DNA from 2 places in the Actinoalloteichus sp. GBA129-24 genome. Region 2 is predicted to be linked to the other one. Evidence: predicted binding sites of a transcription regulator. Region 2 holds the regulator's gene; the other holds the start of a gene.
The links. Region 2 encodes LexA, which represses DNA repair genes until DNA is damaged. Its sites were predicted from a motif close to CGAACACGTGTTCG; they were not measured.
Positions count from the first base shown of each region.

Region 1: the regulator LexA is predicted to act here: its motif matches at 2,685-2,698, upstream of UA75_RS19470 (Rv2578c family radical SAM protein).

Region 1 covers NZ_CP016077.1:4,519,858-4,530,445, reverse strand. The annotation lists gene UA75_RS19495 (GrpB family protein) at 1-145, shown strand, start outside; gene trxA (thioredoxin) at 241-585, shown strand; gene UA75_RS19485 (DUF4231 domain-containing protein) at 948-1,403, shown strand; gene UA75_RS19480 (ArsR/SmtB family transcription factor) at 1,582-1,944, opposite strand; gene UA75_RS19475 (VOC family protein) at 2,091-2,489, opposite strand; gene UA75_RS19470 (Rv2578c family radical SAM protein) at 2,709-3,776, shown strand; gene UA75_RS19465 (cellulose binding domain-containing protein) at 4,029-6,674, opposite strand; gene UA75_RS19460 (hypothetical protein) at 7,383-8,036, opposite strand; gene UA75_RS19455 (helix-turn-helix transcriptional regulator) at 8,380-9,198, opposite strand; gene UA75_RS19450 (nuclear transport factor 2 family protein) at 9,339-9,707, shown strand; gene UA75_RS19445 (PPOX class F420-dependent oxidoreductase) at 9,981-10,457, opposite strand; gene UA75_RS34665 (NAD(P)H-dependent oxidoreductase) at 10,454-10,588, opposite strand, start outside.
Region 2 covers NZ_CP016077.1:1,908,399-1,918,986, forward strand. The annotation lists gene dapF (diaminopimelate epimerase) at 1-385, shown strand, start outside; gene UA75_RS08670 (MFS transporter) at 574-1,902, opposite strand; gene hflX (GTPase HflX) at 2,179-3,600, shown strand; gene UA75_RS08680 (hypothetical protein) at 3,719-4,699, shown strand; gene lexA (transcriptional repressor LexA) at 5,182-5,907, opposite strand; gene UA75_RS08690 (LysM peptidoglycan-binding domain-containing protein) at 6,326-6,679, shown strand; gene nrdR (transcriptional regulator NrdR) at 6,891-7,373, shown strand; gene UA75_RS08700 (vitamin B12-dependent ribonucleotide reductase) at 7,559-10,432, shown strand.

The sequences.
Region 1 (10,588 bases), 2.6 Mb from region 2:
GAAGCGGACGCTGGCGGCTCGGCATCCCGACGACGTCACGGCCTACGTCGAGGGCAAGACCGCCTTCGTGAGTCAGGTCCTCGACCAGGTCGCCGACGCCGCCCGCTCGGAGTACCCGGCGCCGGACGCCCCGCAGGGGGCCTGATGCCGAGGCCGGGGAATCCGGCGTGCCCGCGTGGTGTTGAGAGGGGCATGCGGCCGGGCGGACCACCGTCCGGCGGACCGGCCCCACGAAGGAGGATGATGTCTCCGATCTCGCTCACCGCCGACACGTTCGCCGACACGATCAAGGACAACGAGATCGTCGTCGTCGACTTCTGGGCCGACTGGTGCGGACCCTGCCACCGCTTCGCCCCGACCTTCGACGCCTCGGCGGCGGACAACCCCGACGTGGTGCACGCCAAGGTCGACACCGAGGCCGAGGCGGGCCTGGCGGGTGCTGCTCAGATCCGGTCCATCCCTACGCTGATGGTCTTCAAGAAGGGCACCCTGGTCTTCCGCGAGTCCGGTGCGCTGCCTGCGAAGGCACTGGCCCAGGTGCTCGACGCCGCCCGCGCGCACGAGGTCGCCGACCCGGCGCAGTGAGCGCGACGTCCCGCCCGCCGCCGTGCGCGGCCCGGCTCACCCGTCGTGGTGGGCTGGCTGCTCGGCTGGGCAGTGCCCGGTGAGTGCCGCGACGAGCAGCCGACCGGGCTCGGACCGGGTCTTTCGCCGTCGTCGCGAAGGGCGGGACGCCGATCGGCCCGGTTCATCCGAAACCACCACACTGAGCGTCGCCGACGGCTAACCTGGAGTGGCGATCGAGCGAGCCGGTGGCGGGCACGGAGGATCTGTCCGAGGATCCGTGCGGGCCTCGATCGCCTTGGGGTGATCGGGGGCTGCGGATGACCGAGCGACTCGTCGACCGGGGGTCTCGATCGCCGGACCCGGCCGATTCCATCCCCACTGTGGACGTACACGGCCTCGCAGAGGCGCACGTCAGCCGACTCCGGGCTCGATACGACTGGCGCGCCCGGTGGCATCGCCGATTCTTTCGGCTCGGGGGCCTGCTGATCATCCTGGCCAGTGCCGCCCTGCCGCTGCTCACGACCCTGGATTACGAGAACAAGGACTTCGTGCTCTCGGCGACGGGGGTGGTGATCGCCGTGCTCACCGGGTTGCAGACCTTCTATCGCTGGGACAAGTCGTGGGCGACGTTGCGGGCCGCCGAGTCCTCCCTGACCGAGCTGCGCTGGGAATGGCGCCTGCGCCAGGAGGAGGCGAAGGGCCTGACCGGTGACGACGCCGATCGACACCGCCGGGAGGCCACCGAACGCATGCTGGCGGGCGTGCGTGAGGTGCGTCTTCGCGAGTCGGAAGACTATTTCGCCGAACTGCGCTTCCCCTCGGCGCGGGCCCGCTGATCGGGCCCGCTGATCGGGTGCGGGACGGGCTCTACGGGGCGGTGCTGCTCACCCGATGATCGCCTGCCGCGCCTGCTGCTCGGCGGTTTCGTTCCGCGTCCGGGCGCCCGAGACGACGCCCTGCCGCGATGCGGGGCTTGACCGGCCGCCCCGGTCCGATGCGGGCTCAGCGGGCGGACTAATCCGGTGGCGGAGTGGGATCGGCGGCCGAGGCGGCGCGGCGTTCTCGCCTGCCCCTGGCCAGCTCGGTGGCCAGCGCGTCCAGCGGCTGGTTCCAGAAGCGGCGGTAACGCTCCAGCCACCCGTCGATCTCCCGTAGCGGCTCCGGGTCCACCGAGTACAGCCTGCGGGCGCCGACCGCCCGGACGGTGGTGAAGCCGTTCTCCCGCAGGACCCGCAGATGTTGGGAGACGCCGGGCTGCGAGATGCCGAACTCCTCCTGCACGATCGAGGTGACCTCGCCTGCCGCTCGTTCGCCGTCGGCGAGGAGTTCCAGGATGCGACGACGGACCGGGTCTCCCAGTACGTCGAACGCATGCATGATCGAACAGCCTTCCAAGCTCGCTCCGGGTAAGTCAAGCGGTGCATCCTCGGCCCGCCGAGGTCGCCCGCTCACTGGTCGCCGACGTGTCCCGGCCGGTTCGCGCTCGAGGCGCCGGAACCTGCGGCCGGGACGTCGGCTCCAGGTCAGGAGGCGTCGATCGGCTGGGCGATGCCGATGAGGTTGCCGCAGGTGTCGTCCAGCACGGCCACCGTCGCGTTGCCCGCCGCGACCGGCGGCGACGGGAACTCGACGCCCAGGCCACGCAGCCGCTCGTACTCCGCCATGACGTCGTCGACGCCGAACAGCGTGGCGGGGATGCCTGCCTCCCGCAGCGCCTGCTGATAGGTGGTCGCGATCGGGCTCCCGTTCGGTTCGAGCAGCAGTTCGACCCCGTCGGGGTCCGAAGGGGAGACGACGGTCAGCCATCGGGCGCCGCCTGCGGGCTCGTCGGTCTTGGGGAGGAAGCCGAGAACGCGGGTGTAGAAGTCCAGCGCCTTGGCCTGATCGGTGACGAAGACGCTGGTGACGGTGATCTTGATCATGAGGTCTCGTTCCCTGCCTGCCTGTCGAGGTTGTTTCGGCGGTCCGCGTGCGGGAGCCGATGTGCGACCTCAAGCTAACTGCTGGTGCTTATATAAGCAATAGCCTATATTGCTGGGGTGTGCGGCGTCGTGGACGCGACGTCGCCCGGCCGTCCGCGCCCCTCCTGTCGCGTCGTCCGCGGGTGGACAGTCATTCGAATATATGTTCGAATCTCCGTCATGAAGTGGGACGCGCAACGCTTGGACGAGGGCGGCGATCAGGCGCTGCCGCTGGAGGTGACCGGTCGGGGCGGGGTCGTGCGCGGCGGCGGGCGCGGCGGGCTCCGGCTGCCGCCCCCGGTGCCGATCGAGGCGGGCACCGACGACGAGGCGATGGCCATCGAGATCACCGCGAAGACCATCATCAACCGGGTGCCGGGCCAGTCGGGCATGCCCTTCGAATGGACGGTGAATCCTTATCGGGGCTGCAGCCATGCCTGTCGTTACTGCTTCGCGCGCAACACGCACACCTATCTCGACCTCGACTCGGGCCGTGACTTCGACACCAGGATCATCGTGAAGGTGAACGCGGGGGCGCTACTGCGTCGCGAGCTGGCGGGCCCCCGATGGCGCGGCGAGTCGATCGCGATGGGCACCAACACCGACCCCTATCAGCGGGCCGAGGGCCGTTACGGGTTGATGCGGGAGATCATCACGGCATTGCGAGACCGGGCCAACCCGTTCTCCATCCTGACCAAGGGAACCCTGATCCTGCGTGATCTCGACCTGATCACCGAGGCCGCGGGCCAGGCCCCGGTGTCGATCGCCGTCTCGGTCGGGTCCGTCGACGAGCCGCTGTGGCGGTCGGTGGAGCCGGGCACCCCCTCGCCGAACCGGAGGCTGGACGTGGTCCGTCGCTTCGCCGAGCGTGGCATCGACGTCACCGTCCTGATGGCGCCGATCCTGCCAGGACTGAGCGATTCGCCGGCGGAACTGGCCCGCACGGTCTCCGCCGTAGTCGACGCGGGCGCCTCGTCGGTGGTGCCGGTGGTCCTGCATCTGCGTCCCGGCGCCAGGGAGTGGTACCACCGCTGGCTCAGCAGTGACTTCCCCGAACTGCTTCCGCAGTACGAGCAGCTCTACCGGGCCAGCCACTATGCGCCGAAGGCCTACCAGCGCCGGATCACCGAGCAGGTGCGGGAGCTGGCCGCCGCGCGAGGCCTCCGGCGTCGCCCGAGACATCGTGCGGCCGAGTCTGAATCCGCCGCGGGGCCCGAGACGGCCGCAGGTCAGCTCTCGCTGCTCTGAGCGGCCGCTCCCCGGGGTTCGGGGATTCGGTGTCCACGGATGCGGCGTCCTCGATCTCGGCGCCGTCGGGCGCTGCGGTCTCGGACGCGGCGGCGCAGGTCTCTGCGGCCAGGCTCGGCATCCGAGGTCTCGTCGCCACGGCCGAGGAGAACGGCGGCCTGCCGAGGCGGCGCCGAGAGCGCAGACGTCGCGCGGGAGCCCGCACGGGCCCGACGTCGCCTCGGCGGGTCGGGTCCGTGCGAACAGCCGTGCTCAGCCGCCCGTGCAGGCGATCCGCGTCGGGATGCTGTCCGGCCCAGAGCCGCTGCCGTTGAAGCCGACGGTCACCGCGCCGCCCGGTGCGATGACGCCGTTGTAGCCCGCGTTGCGGACCGTCACCTCCCGGCCTGCCTGGGTCGCCTCGCCGTTCCAGGCCTGGCTCACGGTCTGCGTGCCGGGGAAGGTCCAGGACGCCGACCAGCCGTCGAACGCGGTCGAACCGGTGTTGCGAACGGTCACCGCGCCCTGGAAGCCGCCGGGCCAGGAGTTCGCGACCGCGTAGGTGGCCGAACAGCCGTCGCCGGTCGGCGGCGGGGTCGTCGTGGGCGGCGGCGTGGTGGTGGGCGGCGTGGTGTCGCCGGACTCGCCGATCTGGATGCCTCGTCCGTTGGTGCCCAGGTAGACGCGGCCGTAGACCCGAGGATCGCCGCTGAGCGCCTCGCCCATGTTGCCCCACTGGTGCTGGTCGTCGTTGATCCGAACCCAGGCCGCGCCCGCGTCGTCGGACCGGAACACGCCCTGGACCCCGCCGACCGTGCCCACCAGGTAGAGCGCGGGGTGATTCGCGCCGGGCGCCGCCGCCCCGTGGGCGACATTGCGTGCACTGTCCACCCCGGAGACGGCGGTGAACGTCGTCCCGCCGTCGGTGGAGCGCACCAGGCCGCCGTCGCCTGCCAACCAGATCTCGCCCTCGCGGTCCGGCAGCGCCGTGAACTTCACGTTCCCGGTCGGCAGCCCGGTGGCCGGGCTGGCGGTGAAGCTCGCTCCGCCGTCGGTGCTGACGTAGAACCGGCCGCCGCTCGCCCCGTAGAACACCGCCGGGTTCACCCGGTCGGCCTCCACGACCGCGCCTGCCGGGATGCCGGTGGACGCCGTCCAGGAGCTGCCGCTGCTGCCCGCGTGGTGCACGCCGGTGCCCGCCGGGCTCCACAGCACGGAGTCGCCGTCGGCCGCCGAGGCAATGGTGCCGCCCCCGGTCACACCGCTCGGCTCGCTGCTCGCCGGGTACCAGTTCGCTCCGCCGTCCTGGGAGAACGCCGCCCGGCTGACGCCGTCGGCATTGCCCGCGCGGACCACGAAGTTCGGGTTCGTCTCGGCGAAGTCGATGCTGGTGGTGCTGGTGAAGTTCGGGGCGGAGAACATCCGCTCCGGCACGGAGTCCAGGTCGTCGTGGCGGAAGCCGCCGATGTCGCCCAGCGCGCTGAGCAACGGGGCGCCGCTGGGCGGGCTGGCGAGGTCGAGGACGGCGGTCTCCTCCAGCCCGCCCACCATCGGCTCGATGGTGATCCGGCCGCCCGCGTCCCAGGCGGAGAGGTTCTCGGTGCCGTAGATCGTCGCCCCGGTGCCGTACATCATCCGGTCGGAGTCGAAGGGGTCGATCTCCAGCGCCTCGGTCATCCAGCCGAGCTTCGGGGTGATCTCGGGGGGCGTGGGGTTCGTCGCGAAGTCCAGCCACGGGACCTCGGAGATGTCGATCTCATAGCGGAAGGAGCGCTCGGGGTAATTGGCCCAGTCCCAGGCCCGCGTCCACGTCTCGCCCGCGTCGGTGCTGCGGAAGATCACGATGTCCGGCCACCAGAGCAGCTGGCTGGCCACCATCAGGGTGCCCGGATTCTGCCGGTCGATCGTCAGTCCGCTGTAGCCGAAGTCGGAGCCCTCCGCACCGGAGGGGACGGGGCTGATCTGCGTCCACTCACCGGTGTCGGTCGCGTACTTCCAGACGTCGCCCTCGGCGCCGTCATACGGTCCGCCGGTGTCGCTGGTCGCGATGTAGAGGAAGCCGTTGACGTGGTCGACGACGCCCTTGTGCGCCAGGAAGCCGGTCGGCTGGCCCGCCACCCGTTCCCAGCTCGCTCCCGCGTCGGTGCTGCGGTAGACGGTGTTCTCCTTGTCCGCCACGCCGATGTAGAGGTCCTGCGTCGGCTCGCCTGCGCTGCCGGTGGACTCGTCGAAGGTCACCCAGGTGACGCCCTGGTTGTCGTCCAGGTAGCCGTTCGGATCGTCCGGGTCCTGCGCGTAGTTCCCCGGATTCGGGAAGTTCGACACCTCCGACCAGGTCACGCCGAAGTCGGTGCTGCGCCACAGCCCGTTTCCGCTGGGAGCGCCCAGGTACACGATGCTGTTGTCGTTGGGGTCGACGGTCAGCCGCTCGCCCATGCCACGGCCCGGCATGTTCCCGCCGAGCTTGAACGGCAGCTCCGTCACCTCCCAGGTCTCGCCCCGGTCCGCCGAGCGCAGGATGGCGCCGTTGTTCGGGTCCCAGTCGTTGGTGTACATGCCCGCCGCGACGTACACCCGGTCGGTGTCCACCGGGTCGGTGGCCAGGCTGACGACGCCGTTGTATCCCCACTCGTCCCAGCCGACCCAGTCCAGCAACGGGGTCCACCGGCCGCTGTCCTGCTCCCAGCGGTAGGCCCCGCCGATGTCGGTGCGTGCGTAGATCAGGTTCGGCTCGCTCTGATTGAAGATGATGCCGGGGACGAACCCGCCGCCCGCGATCTCGGCGTTGCGCCAGGAATAGGACTGATTGACGGTCTGCGCCGCCGCCTCGGACTGGCCGCTGGGCAACTGGGTGAGCGCCAGTGCGCCCGCGGCCAGCGCGGCTGCGAGCGCGGCCGACAGGAATCTGCGCTTGGTCACGTCGAACCTCTTCCTTGAGTTGACGCCAGTCGGTCGGACGGATTGCGGACACGGCGGCGAAAAGAGAACCGGGAATCCGGTATCGGCAGGTCATCCTTGGATCGAGTCCGGGATGGTCCTGAATTCCGTCCGGGGCCGACGCGCCCCGGCCCGGTGCGAGATTCACATATCGAGACAGGCCTGTCAACGGTGGTGAGCGGCCGAATCGGGGGCTGGTGAGAACTGTGATACGTCGATTTGCGCGGCCGTTATGTATCGAAATGTGATTCGACACCAATGCGCGGAATTCGTCGAAATCGAGTTCGATGACCCGGCCTTGTCGAGTGAGTCACTCGGCGGGCTCGGGGCTCGGGCGGCGGGCGACGGGCGGGAGGGGCGCGGCGGCGGGATTCGGGACGCCGTCGGCGGTCGGCCTCGGCGCGTCTCCCGACGACGGTGGCGCGGGGGGCTGCCCACCGGGACGCCGGGACCGCGCCGTCCCGGCGTCGCCCCGCGACGGCCGACGGCCGGGCGCGGGCGAGTACGCACCCGGCGGCGGCTCGTCTCACCGGATCTGTCGGACTCGCCGGACCGCAGGCGCGGCTCCGCTGCTCGCGGAGTCGGCTGATCGGCGGGCCCGGCGACCGGTATCGGAGCAGGCTCTCGGCCCGTCCGACGTCGAGGCGACCGACCTGCCACCGGCCCGTCGCCTCGACGCAGGCGGCCCGCTCAGTGGTGTTCGGTCCTGGCGAACTCGCAGCCCTCGACGTCCGCCGGGATGCGATGTGCGTCCTCGATGTCGACCGGCGCGCACCACAGGTAGTGCAGACCCAGCTCGTCGTTGCCCGCGGGCCCGGCCGTGATCGCGAAGCCGTTGCCGAACGCCCAGTCCGGGTTGTCCGTCAACCGCCCGTCGGCCTGGGCCTGCTGCCAGGACTCCTGGAACTCGATCAGTCGGGCGGGCTCGAAGCGCACCAGACCGAGCCGGTCGTACGGCGGAATCGAGCAGGTCGCCCACTCGGAGACGAAGGGCTCGTAGTGCTCGGCCAGCTGCGGACCGAGATAGTCGACGAGATCATCGCGGTCGGCGGGCGCGACCTCGGCGCACTCGCCCGTCTCGTCCTGGACCCAGGCCGCGAGCTCGTCCATCGAGTCGAAGGACTCGCCGAGTGCGGCGATGCCCTCGCCCTCGGCGTGGCCTTCGTGCTGTCCCTCGTCGCCGGTCGACTCCGGCGCGGGATCGGCACCGGCACTGGTCTCGACGTCGGAAGCCGGGCCCGCGCGTTCGGTGCCCGAGTCCTGGCTCGCGCAACCCGTTGCCACGACGATGGCGAGCAGCACCGCCGCAGTCCGAAGCCTCCTGGTGCTCAGCACGGTGTCCACAGACGTGACCTCCTCGTCGGCCCCGTCCCGGCACTGCGGGCGGGGACTCGATGCTCACGATGCGGTGACATCCGGCGGGCGGTGTCGTCGCGCGGCGGCCCGGTGCGGCGGTGCGCATCGAGCCGAGCCGGGTGCCGCAGGTTTCGCGCAGGCGTCCCGGCGTCGATCACCGGTCGCGACGCCACGCTGCGTCGGCTGGTCATCGGATCGCTCCTCTCCGGCGGGGCTGGAGGGGGTGAGCTCTGTCTCCTTCGGACGGTAGGAGGCCCGGCCTTCATCGGTACAGGCCCGGATGGCCGTATCCGCGCAGGCACCCGGTGGGCAGCGCCGTCGGCGCCCTCGATCAGCACGTCGATCCGAAGCGGTCCCGATGGGCGCGCAGCGCCGCAGCGGTCTCGTCGTCGGCGGGCAGGAACGCCTCGACGGCCAGCTCGTCCATCGTGACGTCCAGCGGCGCCCCGAAGGTGGTGACGGTGCTGATGAAGGAGAGCACGCCGTCGTCGTGGCGGAGCCGAAGCGGCACGGCGAGGTCGCCGAGTTCGATGTCCGGATCGGACTCTGCGGGCCGCGGCGGCGCCGGATACCCGGTGAGCTCCGTGTGCAGCGCGCGGAGCTCGGGATCGCCGCCGTTGGCGACCTGGCGACTCACTCGGTCCAGCAGGTGCCTGCGCCACTGTCCGAGGTTGACGATCCGGGGCGCCATTCCGTCCGGGTGCAGGCTGATGCGCAGTGCGTTGGCCGGGGCGGCGAGCAGTTCGGGTGCCGCGCCTGCGGTGAGCAGGCTGACGCCTGCATTGCCGTCGACGATGTTCCACGATCGGTCGACCAGCACGGCCGGATAGGGCTCGTAGGCGGCGAGCACCTTTGCCACGGCGGCCCGCACCGTCTCCAGCCGAGTCGAGCCGAGCTCGGATTCGGTGTAGACGGGGGCGTGGCCCGCCGCGAGGAGCAGCCCATTGCGGTCGCGGAGCGGGACGTCGAGATGCTCGGCCAGCCGCAGCACCATCTCCCGGCTCGGGTTGGCGCGGCCGGTCTCCATGAAGCTCAGGTGGCGGGTGGAGACCTCGGCCTGGTTGGAGAGTTCGAGCTGGCTCCAGCGCCTGCGCTCCCGCCAGGAACGCAGCAGGGGTCCCACCGGCCTGGCCGGAGCGTCGTTCGTCATCGGACCTCGATTCGAGGGACATTACCTGACAGGTAATCGACCACATTACCTGTGATTCGGCATGCTCTGAAGCGTCCGGCCGACGAGGCCGACCGGCGGCCGAGATCGGAACCGCCGCTCCGCACCACGAGGGGACCGACATGAGCACCGTGACCGCACTGCTTGCCCGCTACATCGCGACCTGGAACGAGACCGACCCCGCCGCCCGCCGTCGTGCGATCACCGAGCTGTGGACCGAGGACGGCGTCTACACCGACCCGCTGGCCTCGGTCACCGGGCATGAGTCGATCTCGGCGGTGATCGGCGCCGCGCAGGAGATGTTCGCCGGGCATGTCTTCCGGCTGCTTGACGGCGCCGAGGCACACCACGACGTGGTCCGGTTCCGCTGGGAGCTGGTCCCGGCGGGCGGTGGCGAGTCGGTGGCGATCGGTCTCGACGTGGCCGCCCTGGCGGCGGACGGCCGAATCCGGCTGATCCACGGCTTCCTCGACAAGGCGCCCGCGGCCTGAACCGTCGGGTCGGCGTCGGCGCCCCGACGGCCGGCCTGCGGTGGCGGGCGGCCAGCGGCGGCCGCCGACCGACCGGTCGGCTCGCCGCAGGACCGACCGCCGCGTCGCGCTCGGCTCGCGGACGACCCCCGCGAGCCGGGCCCGACCTCAGGACCCCGGCCGCCAGGCGGGCCCGGTCTCGATCGCCAGGGCTCGGCAGCCCCGGCGGGAGCCCGTCCGCAGCCGCCCGGCCTGCGGTCGGGCCCGCGCAGGCCCGACCGCTCCCCAGCCGGCTCAGTCCCGCAGGTCGACGCCCACCGTGCCATCCGAGGGCGACCAGCCGTAGGCGCGCTCTGGTCGCAGGCGCAGCAGCCGTCGCCGGTCGGCCACCATGGCGGCCCGGTACTCGGTCCAGTCGGGATGCTCGCCCGCGATCTCGCGGTAGACCTGGACCAGTTCCGCCACCGTCGCGTCCTGCGGATCGGTCGCCACGGGGGAGAGCACCGCCGTGGCGTCCAGGACAAGGTAGGCGCCAAGGTCGGGCGTGCTCACCTGGAAGGAGGCCCTCGGATCGCGCCGAAGATTGCGCGTCTTGGCCCGTCCGTCGGTCAGTGACACCAGGATCTCGCCCGTCGCCGGGCGGAAGGTGTAGGAGACCACCGACGCCTGCGGACGACCGTTCCCGCGCAGTGTCATGAGGATGCCGCGCCGCTGCTCGTTCAGCAGGTCGAGCAGCACGCCGAGTCCGGGACGGCCGGACTGCGCGATCACGACGGGACCCGCTCGCTGCGCAGCGGGGCCAGTGCGGCGGACAGTCGCCCCAGTTCGTCGAGCATCCGGGTGCAGGCGGCGGTCCTGGCCGGATCGTCGAGCAGTACGCCGTCCTGGATCTGCTCGCTGAC
Region 2 (10,588 bases):
CTCGGCTGAGGACGATCAGGCGGAGTCTCGCGCCACCCTGCTCGCGGATCTGGATCTCACGGTGCCGCCCGCATACGACCCGACGGTCTTTCCGGACGGGGTGAACGTCGAGTTCATCGTGCCGGTCGAGGAGAACCTGGCCGAGATGCGTGTCCATGAGCGGGGGGTGGGGGAGACCCGTTCCTGCGGCACCGGCACCGTGGCCGCGGTCGCGGCCGTCCTTCGTGCCACCGGGCGGACGATCGGACGGATGCTCGTCGACACGCCCGGAGGCAGACTCACGGTGACCATCGGCGGCGACGACTCGCAGCTCACCGGCCCTGCGGTCCTCGTGGCGGAGGGCCGGCTGGACGCGCTGTGGTGGCAGCAGGCCAACCTGCACTGACGCGGGCGATCGGGCGGACGTCGGGCCGCGTCGTCCGTCGTTCGCCTGCCCGCGTCGCGTCCGAGTCCCGGCTTGGCCGGATGTCCGGACCGTGTGCGGCGGGGCGGGATAGGTCGACCGCGTCGTTCGCCACCACGACGGACCAGCCCGCTCGTCGGTCGAGTCCGTGCTCCGATCCTCGGAGACGATCAGCGGGACGAGGTGTCTGGCTCGTCATGCCGGTCGTGGTCCGGTCCGTCTCGGACGATCTTCGCCAGCCCCGCCTCGGCGGCGAGGAGTTCCTCCGGGGCCTCCCGGAGATGCCTCAGCGGTGCGGCGAACAGCCAGCAGCAGGCGAGGGACATGCCCACGGCCGCGATCATGATCGTCGCTCGAATCCCGACGAGTGCACCGAGTGCGCCACCGACCAGCGCACCCAGGGGGATCGCGCCCCAGGTGAGGAACCTGGTCGAGGCGTTGACCCGGCCCAACAGCCGATCCGGGCACACCGACTGGCGCAGGCTGACCTGGAGGACCGCGAACACGACGGTCCCGTATCCGCCGACGAAGACCCCGACGACGAACAGCGTGAGAGCCCAGCCCCGATCGGCGAAGGGAACGAGCAGCCGGAACGGCGTGGTCAGGACGGTCACCACGATCAACGCCCGGACGGTGCCGAAGGAGTTCGACCAGAACCGCGTGGTGAGTCCGCCGAGGATCCCTCCCGCACCGGTGACCGAGAGCAGCACGCCGACGGTCCCCTCCGCGAGATTCAGGTCGCGTACCAGGAAGAGCACGTTGACGGCGACGTAGACGTTGAGGAAGAAGTTGTAGGTCATGCTGAACAACGTCGTCGGCCGCAACAGCCAGTGCGCGAAGAGGAAACGCAGGCCCTCGGCGATCTCGTCGGTGAGCCTGCCGCGCGGCTGTAGAGCCACGGCCGGGCGCTCACGACTCATCCTGCCGAGCAGTAGCAGCGAGGTCACGAAGCCGAACACGCTGGCGACGAGGGCGTTGGTCGCGCCGAGGAGTTGAGCGAGTGCACCGCCCAGCGGCCTGCCGGAGAAGTGCATCACCTGTCTGCTGGTGTGCAGTCTGCGATTGGCCTCGGGCAGGTCGACCCGGTCGACGATGGTCGGCAGGTAGGACTGGCTCGCGACTTCGAAGAGGGTGAACATCGCCCCGCACAGCAGCGAGACGACGAACAGGTGGGGATAGGTCAGTGCTCCTGCCCACCAGGCGATCGGCACCGACAGCAGCAGCAGAGCCTGGCCCGCCTCCGCCCAGCGCATCACGGGCAGTCTGCGCATCCGGTCGGCCCACGCGCCTGCGGGCAGGCCTATCACCAGGTTGGCCGCCGTGCCCGCCGCCGTGAGCAGGCCCATCTCCACCGGTCCCGCGTCCAGGACGGTCGCGGCGATCAGCGGAATGGCGACGAAGTGGACTGCGGTGCCGAACTGGCTGGCGACGTCACTGAGCCAGAGCACTCCGAAGTCACGCCGTTGTCCTTGGCCGCGCGGCAGACGATTCCCGGTCACGAGACCGCACAGTTACGGAACCATAACCCCAGGTCAACGGCTTCTTGGTGAAGATGGGCTGAGCGGTCGTTTCCCCAGTGCGAAAGGACTTGATCCATCGGCCGGGCTAATCAGTTCGACTGTTCGTCCCAGGCCTCGGCGTGGTCTCACCGGGTGGTCCTCGACGATCCGGGAATGGATGCGCTCCGCGTGTCGCTTGAGTGGGGTGACACTGCGGAGCAAGCCCGCGAAACCGGCTTGCGGTGCGTGAGATGATGGAGGCGTATGACGACATCGATGCAGAGGCCCGACGAGGCCCGTGAAGAATTCCTCTCCGGCGGCGATCTGGAGCGTTCCGAACGCGCGGCGCTACGCCGGGTAGTCGGGCTGTCGACTGAGCTGGCGGATGTCAGCGAGGTCGAGTACCGGCGGCTTCGGCTGGAGCGCGTGGTGCTGGTCGGTGTCTGGACCGACGGCGACAGCGCCTATGCGGAGGCCTCCCTCGCCGAGTTGGCCAGGCTTGCCGAGACGGCGGGCTCGGAGGTGCTGGATGGCGTGGTTCAGCGCAGACAGCGTCCCGACCCCGCGACCTACATCGGCTCCGGCAAGGTCCTCGAGCTGCGCGATCTGGTCGCGGCCAACGGGGCGGACACGGTCATCTGCGACGGCGAGCTGTCGCCCGGCCAGCTCCGCCAGCTTGAGGACAAGCTGAAGGTCAAGGTCATCGACCGGACGGCCCTGATCCTCGACATCTTCGCCAGTCACGCTCGGTCCCGGGAGGGCAAGGCGCAGGTCGAACTGGCGCAGCTCCGCTATCTGCTGCCGAGGCTGCGCGGCTGGGGTGACGCGATGTCCCGGCAGGCCGGTGGTCAGATGGGCAACGGCGGCATCGGCACCCGTGGTCCCGGTGAGACCAAGTTGGAGACCGACCGCAGGCGGATTCACAAGCGGATCTCGAAGCTGCGTCGTGAGATCCTCGCCATGAGCAAGGTGCGGGAGACCAAGCGCGGGCGACGGGTCGCCAACGAGGTGCCCAGCATCGCCATCGCCGGGTACACCAACGCAGGCAAGTCGAGCCTGCTCAACGCCATCACCGGGGCGGGTGTCCTGGTCGACGACGCTCTCTTCGCGACGCTCGATCCGACGACCCGCCGGGGCACCACGCCGGACGGGCGGTCGCTGACCTACACCGACACCGTGGGCTTCGTCCGGCACCTGCCGCACCAGCTCGTCGACGCGTTCCACTCCACGCTGGAGGAGGTCGGCGAGGCACAGCTGCTGGTGCACGTCGTGGACGGTGCGGACCCGATGCCGGAGCGTCAGGTCTCCTCCGTGCGCGACGTCCTGACCGAGATCACCAAGGATCGCGACGAGCAGATGCCGCAGGAGCTGCTCGTGGTGAACAAGACGGATGCGGCCGACGAGGTCGCCATCGCCCGGCTGCGGCATCTGTTCCCCGACGCGGTCTTCGTCTCCGCCCGTACCGGTGTCGGCGTCGAGGCGCTCCAGGAACGGATCGCCGAGCTGATTCCCCGGCCGGACGCGCTCGTCGAGGTCTTCGTGCCTTACACGGATGGTCGGCTCGCCGCGCGACTGCACGCGGAGGGCGAGGTCTTGGAAGAACGGCATTCTGATGAGGGCACCACGATCCGGGCGAGGGTGGGCGCGAGCCTGGCCGCCGAGTTGTCCGACTCGATCGTGGAGCCTGCCGCGTACTGACCGAGTCGGGGCGAGGGCGGCGCAGTGGGTTGCGCCGCTGCTCGCCGTAGGCATGGTGACCTCGGCGCCCTCGGCCTGGGCAGCCGTCTCGGTTCCCGCGCCGGAGCCGGTGTGCGTGATGACCGACCCGGCGATCACCATGCTGTCGGGCCTGGTGTCCGACGGCGACCGCTGGTACATGGTGAACGATCACGATCCGCTCGTGCAGGTCTTCGTGGTCAATCGGGACTGCGTCGTCGAGCGCGTGATACCGACCGGGGTCGATCATTACGACGTGGGTGATCTCGCGATGGCCCCCGACGGGACCCTGTGGGTCGCGGAGACCGGTGACAACCGGCATCGGCGGGAGACGGTCGCCCTCGTGTCGATCCGGCCCGACGGGGTCGCGGCGCTGCACCGGCTTACCTACCCCGACGGGCCGCGCGACGCCGAGGCGCTGCTGATCGGTCGAGACGGCGTCCCCTACATCGTCACGAAGGAATTGATCGGGCCCGCCGAGATCTATCGTCCTGCCGAGCCGCTGGCCGTTCCCGGCCCGGTGCCGTTGGAACGGGTCGGGTCGGTTCGGCTGAGCGGCTCCGACACACCGGGTGGCCCGGTGCCGGGTTTCGTCGGTTCCTTCCTGGTCACCGGCGGTTCGGTTCATCCAGACGGGACCGTGGTGGCCCTGCGCACCTATACCGATGCCTATCTCTTTCCCGCACCCGACGGAGACGTCCTGAGTGCCTTGGCGGGCGAGCCGCTGCGTATCCCGCTGCCGGACGAGCCACAGGGCGAGGCAGTGGCGTGGGAACCCGACGGGACCCTGCTCAGTGGCTCTGAGGGCGCCGACCAGCCGATCCGTGCGGTCCCCGATGCCACGGGGCTGCTCGCGGCGGAGCTGGAACGTCGGGATCGGGAGGCCGGTCTCTCGTCCGAATCGGCCGCCGAACCCGCCGAACCCGGACGGGACGCGCCGCCGTCCGCCGCCCCGGCGGACACACAGTCGTCAGAGGGCCCGCCCGGCCTGCGGCAGGTCGGCATCAGCGTGGCCGCAGTGACGCTGGCGGCGGGAGTGCTGCTGTGGTGGCGCCGTGGAGGAGGCGGCGCAAGGTGCTGATCAGGGCGGCCGTCGATTCGGCGAATCGGAGAGGCGGGTCGCTTGAGCGGGGCGGTCGGCCGGCGTCGCGGGGTCTGCCCGGGTGCGTGTGCGGGTGCTTGTCCGAGCAGGCTCGGGCCGGATGTCGCGCAAACCGACCTGCTGGCTGGCCGCGGAAGAGCCCGCCTCGCTGAGCATGTGACGCCGACGGTTGTCCGCCGGGCGTGCGGTGCGCCCGGCAGCACGGGCCGCTTCGCCTCGTGGCGGTGAACCGGTGGGAGCACTCTGCTGACTCCCGCAGCGCAGCAACGGGCACCCGAGCACGCGTCGGCGTCGGCGCGCCGCGAACACCGGCTCGGTGTCCTGGCGTGGCCGCCGAAGACCCTCAGGCGGGGTGCTCCTGCTCCCCGCCACCGTGTCGAACTCGCGACGTGTCGAACTCGCGACGTGCCCGGAGAGCGTCCGTCGGGTACCCCCGGCCGAAGCGGCTGCCCCCGTGCCGATCAGAGCCTGCGGAGCACGGCGACGACCTTGCCGAGGATCGTCGACTCGTCGCCCAGAATCGGCTCGTAGGCCGGGTTGTGCGGCATGAGCCACACGTGGTCGTCGCGTCGTTTGAGCGTCTTCACCGTGGCCTCGCCGTCGATCATCGCGGCGACCACGTCGCCGTTCTCGGCCGTGGGCTGTTGGCGGACGACGACCCAGTCGCCGTCGGTGATCGCCGCGTCGATCATCGAGTCACCCGCGACCTTCAGCAGGAAGAGCGAGCCTTCGCCGACGATCTCGCGCGGCAGCGGGAAGACGTCCTCCACGGCCTGTTCGGCGAGGATCGGCCCGCCTGCGGCGATCCGACCCAGCATGGGCACGTACACGGGCGCGCCGTCCTGGTCGGGGTCCGCAGTGGCTGGTGCCTGCGGGACGCGGTCGATGGGGAGCACGCCGACGGCCCGAGGACGGTTCGGGTCGCGGCGCAGGTAGCCCTTGCGCTCCAGTGTCCTGAGCTGGTGAGCGACCGACGACGTCGACGTCAGGCCGACCGCCTCGCCGATCTCACGCACGCTCGGCGGATAGCCGTTGCGGTCGAGCCACTCCCGGATCACCTCCAGCACCCGATGCTGCCGGGGCGTCAGTGCCTCGACCGAGGCGGCCTCGGACTGCTCGGGTAGTGCACGCACCGCCGCGCCATCGCGCGCGCCGCCGGTGTCCTGCGCCGTCGTCTTGCGTGCCATCTCGTGCCTCCCGGCCTGTCGTGCAGGCCTTGCTCCCGCCACCCTCTCGGGTGCCCCATCAGTCATTCTCACGCTTTGTGCTCGTGAAGAGACCACAACGGTAACTCGTGACCTACGCAAGATCAAACACCTGTTCGAAGGAATTCGCCCCTTGGGCTGGCCTTCCCGCGAATGCAGTGGTAGAAAATCGCACAGGGGTTCGATCGAACAGCTGTTCGATTCATGAAAGACCTTCGCGGGAGGACTCGTGACCATTACCTCCGACGAGCGCACGCGACGCGATCACGGCGATCAGTGTGCGCCCGCGCCGCCTCGGGCGCCCGTCCGTCGCGTCGGGCGTGCGGGTGCGGCGCGGGCGTCTGCTCGCCATGGGCGTCTGCTGCGCCTCGGGTCGTCCTGTTCGGCGGGCGGTTCCGGCATGCATCGTGCTCGGTCGGCTCCCGCGGCCCGCCTCGGCGCGTCCACTCGGCCGGTCCGGCCGATCGGTCTGCTCGGCCTGGCGGGGCTGGTCCTGGTGCTCGTCGCGCTGCTGCTCGGCATGGCCTGGGGGGCCGCGCGTCCCTCCTCCGCGGGCCCGGTTCCGGAAGCGACGACGATCACCACGGTGGGCGCGGGCGAGACGGTCTGGTCGATAGCGAGGCGGGCGGTTCCTGGCAGCGCTCCAGCCGAGGTCGTCGACCGGATTCGGCTGCTCAACGGCCCCGAGGTCGCCGAGTTACGCGTCGGCCGGGTGCTGCGGGTGCCCGCGGCGGGCGACCACGCGCGGGGGTGATTCGGCTGCGGCGCGTCAGGTCGTCACAACCGGCGTGTCGGACCGCCTGTCGACTTGCAATCCGATCGATCGGAGCCTAGGTTCTACCCCAACATCTTGTGGTCGCAACGGGCTTACGTGTCCACAGATTGGGGTTCTGCCACAGCTCGTGCTGATGCGGTGGCAGAGCGACACTGGCTGTTCGGTGATCGGTTATGTGAGGTGATGGATCGTGCGGTGCCCGTTCTGTAGGCACCCCGACTCGCGAGTGGTCGACTCCCGTGAGGTGGAGGACGGCCAGGCGATTCGGCGCAGGCGATCCTGCTCGGACTGCGGTCGGCGGTTCACCACCGTGGAGGAGTCGGTTCTCGCCGTGGTGAAGCGTTCCGGGGTCACCGAGCCGTTCAGCCGCGACAAGGTCGTCCGAGGCGTTCGTCGTGCCTGCCAGGGCAGGCCGGTCGATGAGGACGCGCTACAGCAGTTGGCACATCGGGTCGAGGAGGCCATCCGGGCGACCGGATGCGCCGAGATCCCCAGCAACGAGGTCGGGCTGGCGATCCTCAGCCCACTGCGCAGCCTCGACGAGGTCGCTTATCTGCGCTTCGCGAGCGTGTACAGATCCTTCTCCTCGGTGGAGGACTTCGAGAAGGAGATCGCCGATCTGCGGACGGCGGACCCTGCGGACGAGCGGCCTTCGGGAGAGGCCTTCGTCTGATCGACGCGCCGACGGGCGGTGGTCGCGGCCCTTCTCGGCGGACAGGTGGGAATCACAGTGCGGTACCGCCACGGCTCGATCCGGGGCGGCCGATGCGCGACGACACAGTGCGGTACCTAGCCGGGTCGTGGTCGGACGGACGAGGGGATCGTCCGGTCGGGCCCTGGAGAATGAGAGTGAGCGGCATGACAGAGACCGTCGGGAGTGCACCGGCACGGTCCAAGCGGGCCAAGTCGGCGGCGAACGCGGCGAACACGGCGTCCTCCTCGGGGGAGCCCGCCGACGGCGCGGGGGCGCGTCTTCGGGTGCGCCGAGTGCACACCACCGAGGGAGTCCATCCCTACGACGAGGTGACGTGGCAGCACCGCGACGTGGTGATGACGAACTGGCGTGACGGTTCGATCAACTTCGAGCAGCGCGGCGTCGAATACCCGGACTTCTGGTCGGTCAACGCCGTCAATATCGTCACGAGCAAGTACTTCCGGGGCGCGGTGGGCTCCGAGCATCGGGAGCACAGCCTTCGACAGCTCATCGATCGCGTCGTCAAGACCTACGTCGCGGCAGGCGTCGAGAACGCCTACTTCGACACCGACGAGGACGCGGTCGTCTTCGAGCACGAGCTGACCTGGATGTTGTTGCACCAGGTGTTCAGCTTCAACTCCCCGGTGTGGTTCAACGTCGGGACGAGCTCGCCGCAGCAGGTCTCGGCCTGTTTCATCCTCGCCGTCGACGACACGATGGAGTCGATCCTCAACTGGTACCGCGAGGAGGGTCTGATCTTCAAGGGCGGTTCTGGCGCGGGACTGAACCTGTCGCGAATCCGTTCCTCTCGAGAACTGCTCTCCTCTGGCGGCACCGCCTCCGGGCCGGTCTCGTTCATGCGCGGCGCCGACGCCTCGGCAGGCACCATCAAGTCTGGCGGTGCCACCCGCCGCGCCGCCAAGATGGTGGTCCTCGACGTCGATCACCCCGACATCGCGGAGTTCGTCGAGACCAAGGCCAAGGAGGAGGCGAAGGTCCGCGTGCTGCGCGACGCGGGCTTCGACATGGACCTCGGCGGCTCCGACATCGTGTCGGTGCAGTACCAGAACGCCAACAACTCCGTGCGGGTCTCGGACGAGTTCATGCGCGCCGTGGAGTCCAAGGGCGACTTCGGCCTTCGTGCCAGGATCACCGGCGAGGTGATCGACGAGGTCGATGCGGAAGACCTCTTCGGCAAGATCGCCCAGGCCGCCTGGGAGTGCGCCGACCCCGGCATTCAGTACGACGGGACGATCAACGACTGGCACACCTGCCCGGAGTCGGGACGGATCTCGGCGTCGAATCCGTGCTCGGAGTACATGCACCTGGACAATTCGAGCTGCAACCTCGCCTCGCTCAACCTGATGAAGTTCCTCAAGGCGGACGGCACCTTCGACGGTGAGCTTTTCGAGAAGTCCGTCGAACTGGTCATCACCGCGATGGACATCTCCATCTGCTTCGCGGACTTCCCGACCGAGGCCATCGGCGACACCACCCGTCGCTTCCGGCAGTTGGGCATCGGCTACGCCAACCTGGGCGCGCTGCTGATGGCGACCGGGCATGCCTACGACTCCGAGGGCGGCCGCTCGCTCGCCGCCGCCATCACCTCGTTGATGACCGGCGTCGCCTACCGGCGTTCGGCCGAACTGGCGGGAATCGTCGGTCCGTACGAGGGATACGCCCGTAACGCCGAGGCGCACCAGCGCGTCATGCGCAAGCACTCGGCGGCCAACGACGAGATCCGCACGCTGCACGCCAACGACGCCGCGGTGCGCACACTGGCTAGCCGGGCATGGCAGCAGGGGCTCGAGGTCGGCGCGCGCAACGGGTGGCGCAACGCGCAGGCGAGCGTGCTCGCCCCCACCGGCACCATCGGTCTGATGATGGACTGCGACACCACCGGCATCGAGCCGGACCTGGCGCTGGTGAAGTTCAAGAAGCTCGTCGGCGGCGGGTCGATGCAGATCGTCAATCAGACGGTGCCCCGCGCTCTGTCCTCGCTCGGCTATCAGCAGGAGCAGGTGGAGGCGATCGTCGAGTACGTCGCCGAGCACGGGCACGTGATCGATGCTCCGGGCCTGCGCGTCGAGCACTACGAGGTCTTCGACTGCGCCATGGGCGAGCGTTCCATCTCGCCGCTGGGCCACGTTCGCATGATGGCGGCGGTGCAGGCCTTCATCTCGGGGGCGATCTCCAAGACGGTGAACATGCCGGAGGACGCGACCGTCGAGGACGTCAAGGAGATCTACTTCCAGGGCTGGAAGCTGGGCCTCAAGGCGTTGGCGATCTACCGGGACAACTGCAAGGTCGGCCAGCCGCTGTCGGTGTCCAAGAGCAGCACGGCGGAGAAGTCGCCGGAGACCGTGGTCGAGTACCGGCCGGTCCGTAAGCGGCTCCCCAAGAAGCGTCCGAGCCAGACCTACTCCTTCACGGTCGGCGGCGCCGAGGGTTACCTGCACGCGGGCTCCTACCCGGATGACGGGCTGGGCGAGATGTTCGTGAAGCTCGGCAAGCAGGGGTCGACGCTGGCAGGCGTGATGGACGCCTTCTCCATGTCCATCTCCGTCGGTCTGCAGTACGGCATCCCGCTGGAGTTCTACGTCTCGAAGTTCCAGAACCTGCGCTTCGAGCCTGCGGGCATGACCGACGACCCGGACATCCGCATCGCCACCAGTGTGCTGGACTACCTGTTCCGTCGGATGGCCCTGGACTACCTGCCCTACGACAAGCGGGCCGGGCTGGGCGTGTTCACGGCGGCCGAGCGCACCGCACAGGTCGAGGCTGACTACCCGGACACCTCGGCGCCGGTGAGCGAGAAGGTCGACTTCGAAGGGCTGCAGACCTCCGTCGACGCCGACCGGAAGCCCGCCGTCGAGGGACAGCCGGACCGGGCGGCCGGCAGTTCCACGGAGCTGATGGAGCTGAGGCTGGGCAAGGCGGCCGACGCGCCGCTGTGCTTCACCTGCGGCACGAAGATGCGTCCGTCGGGCTCCTGCTACCTGTGCGAGGGCTGCGGCTCGACCTCCGGGTGTAGCTGACACTGGCGCCGTTAATGGGTGAACTACCTGGTCAGAGCCGGGGCGCGATGGCGCGCCCCGGCTCTTTCCGTGTCTGTGCCGCGTCTGCGAGAGGCGACTCCACCAAATGAAAGTACGTGACGTACTTGGCCGTGGGTGGGGTTGTTGTGGGACCGA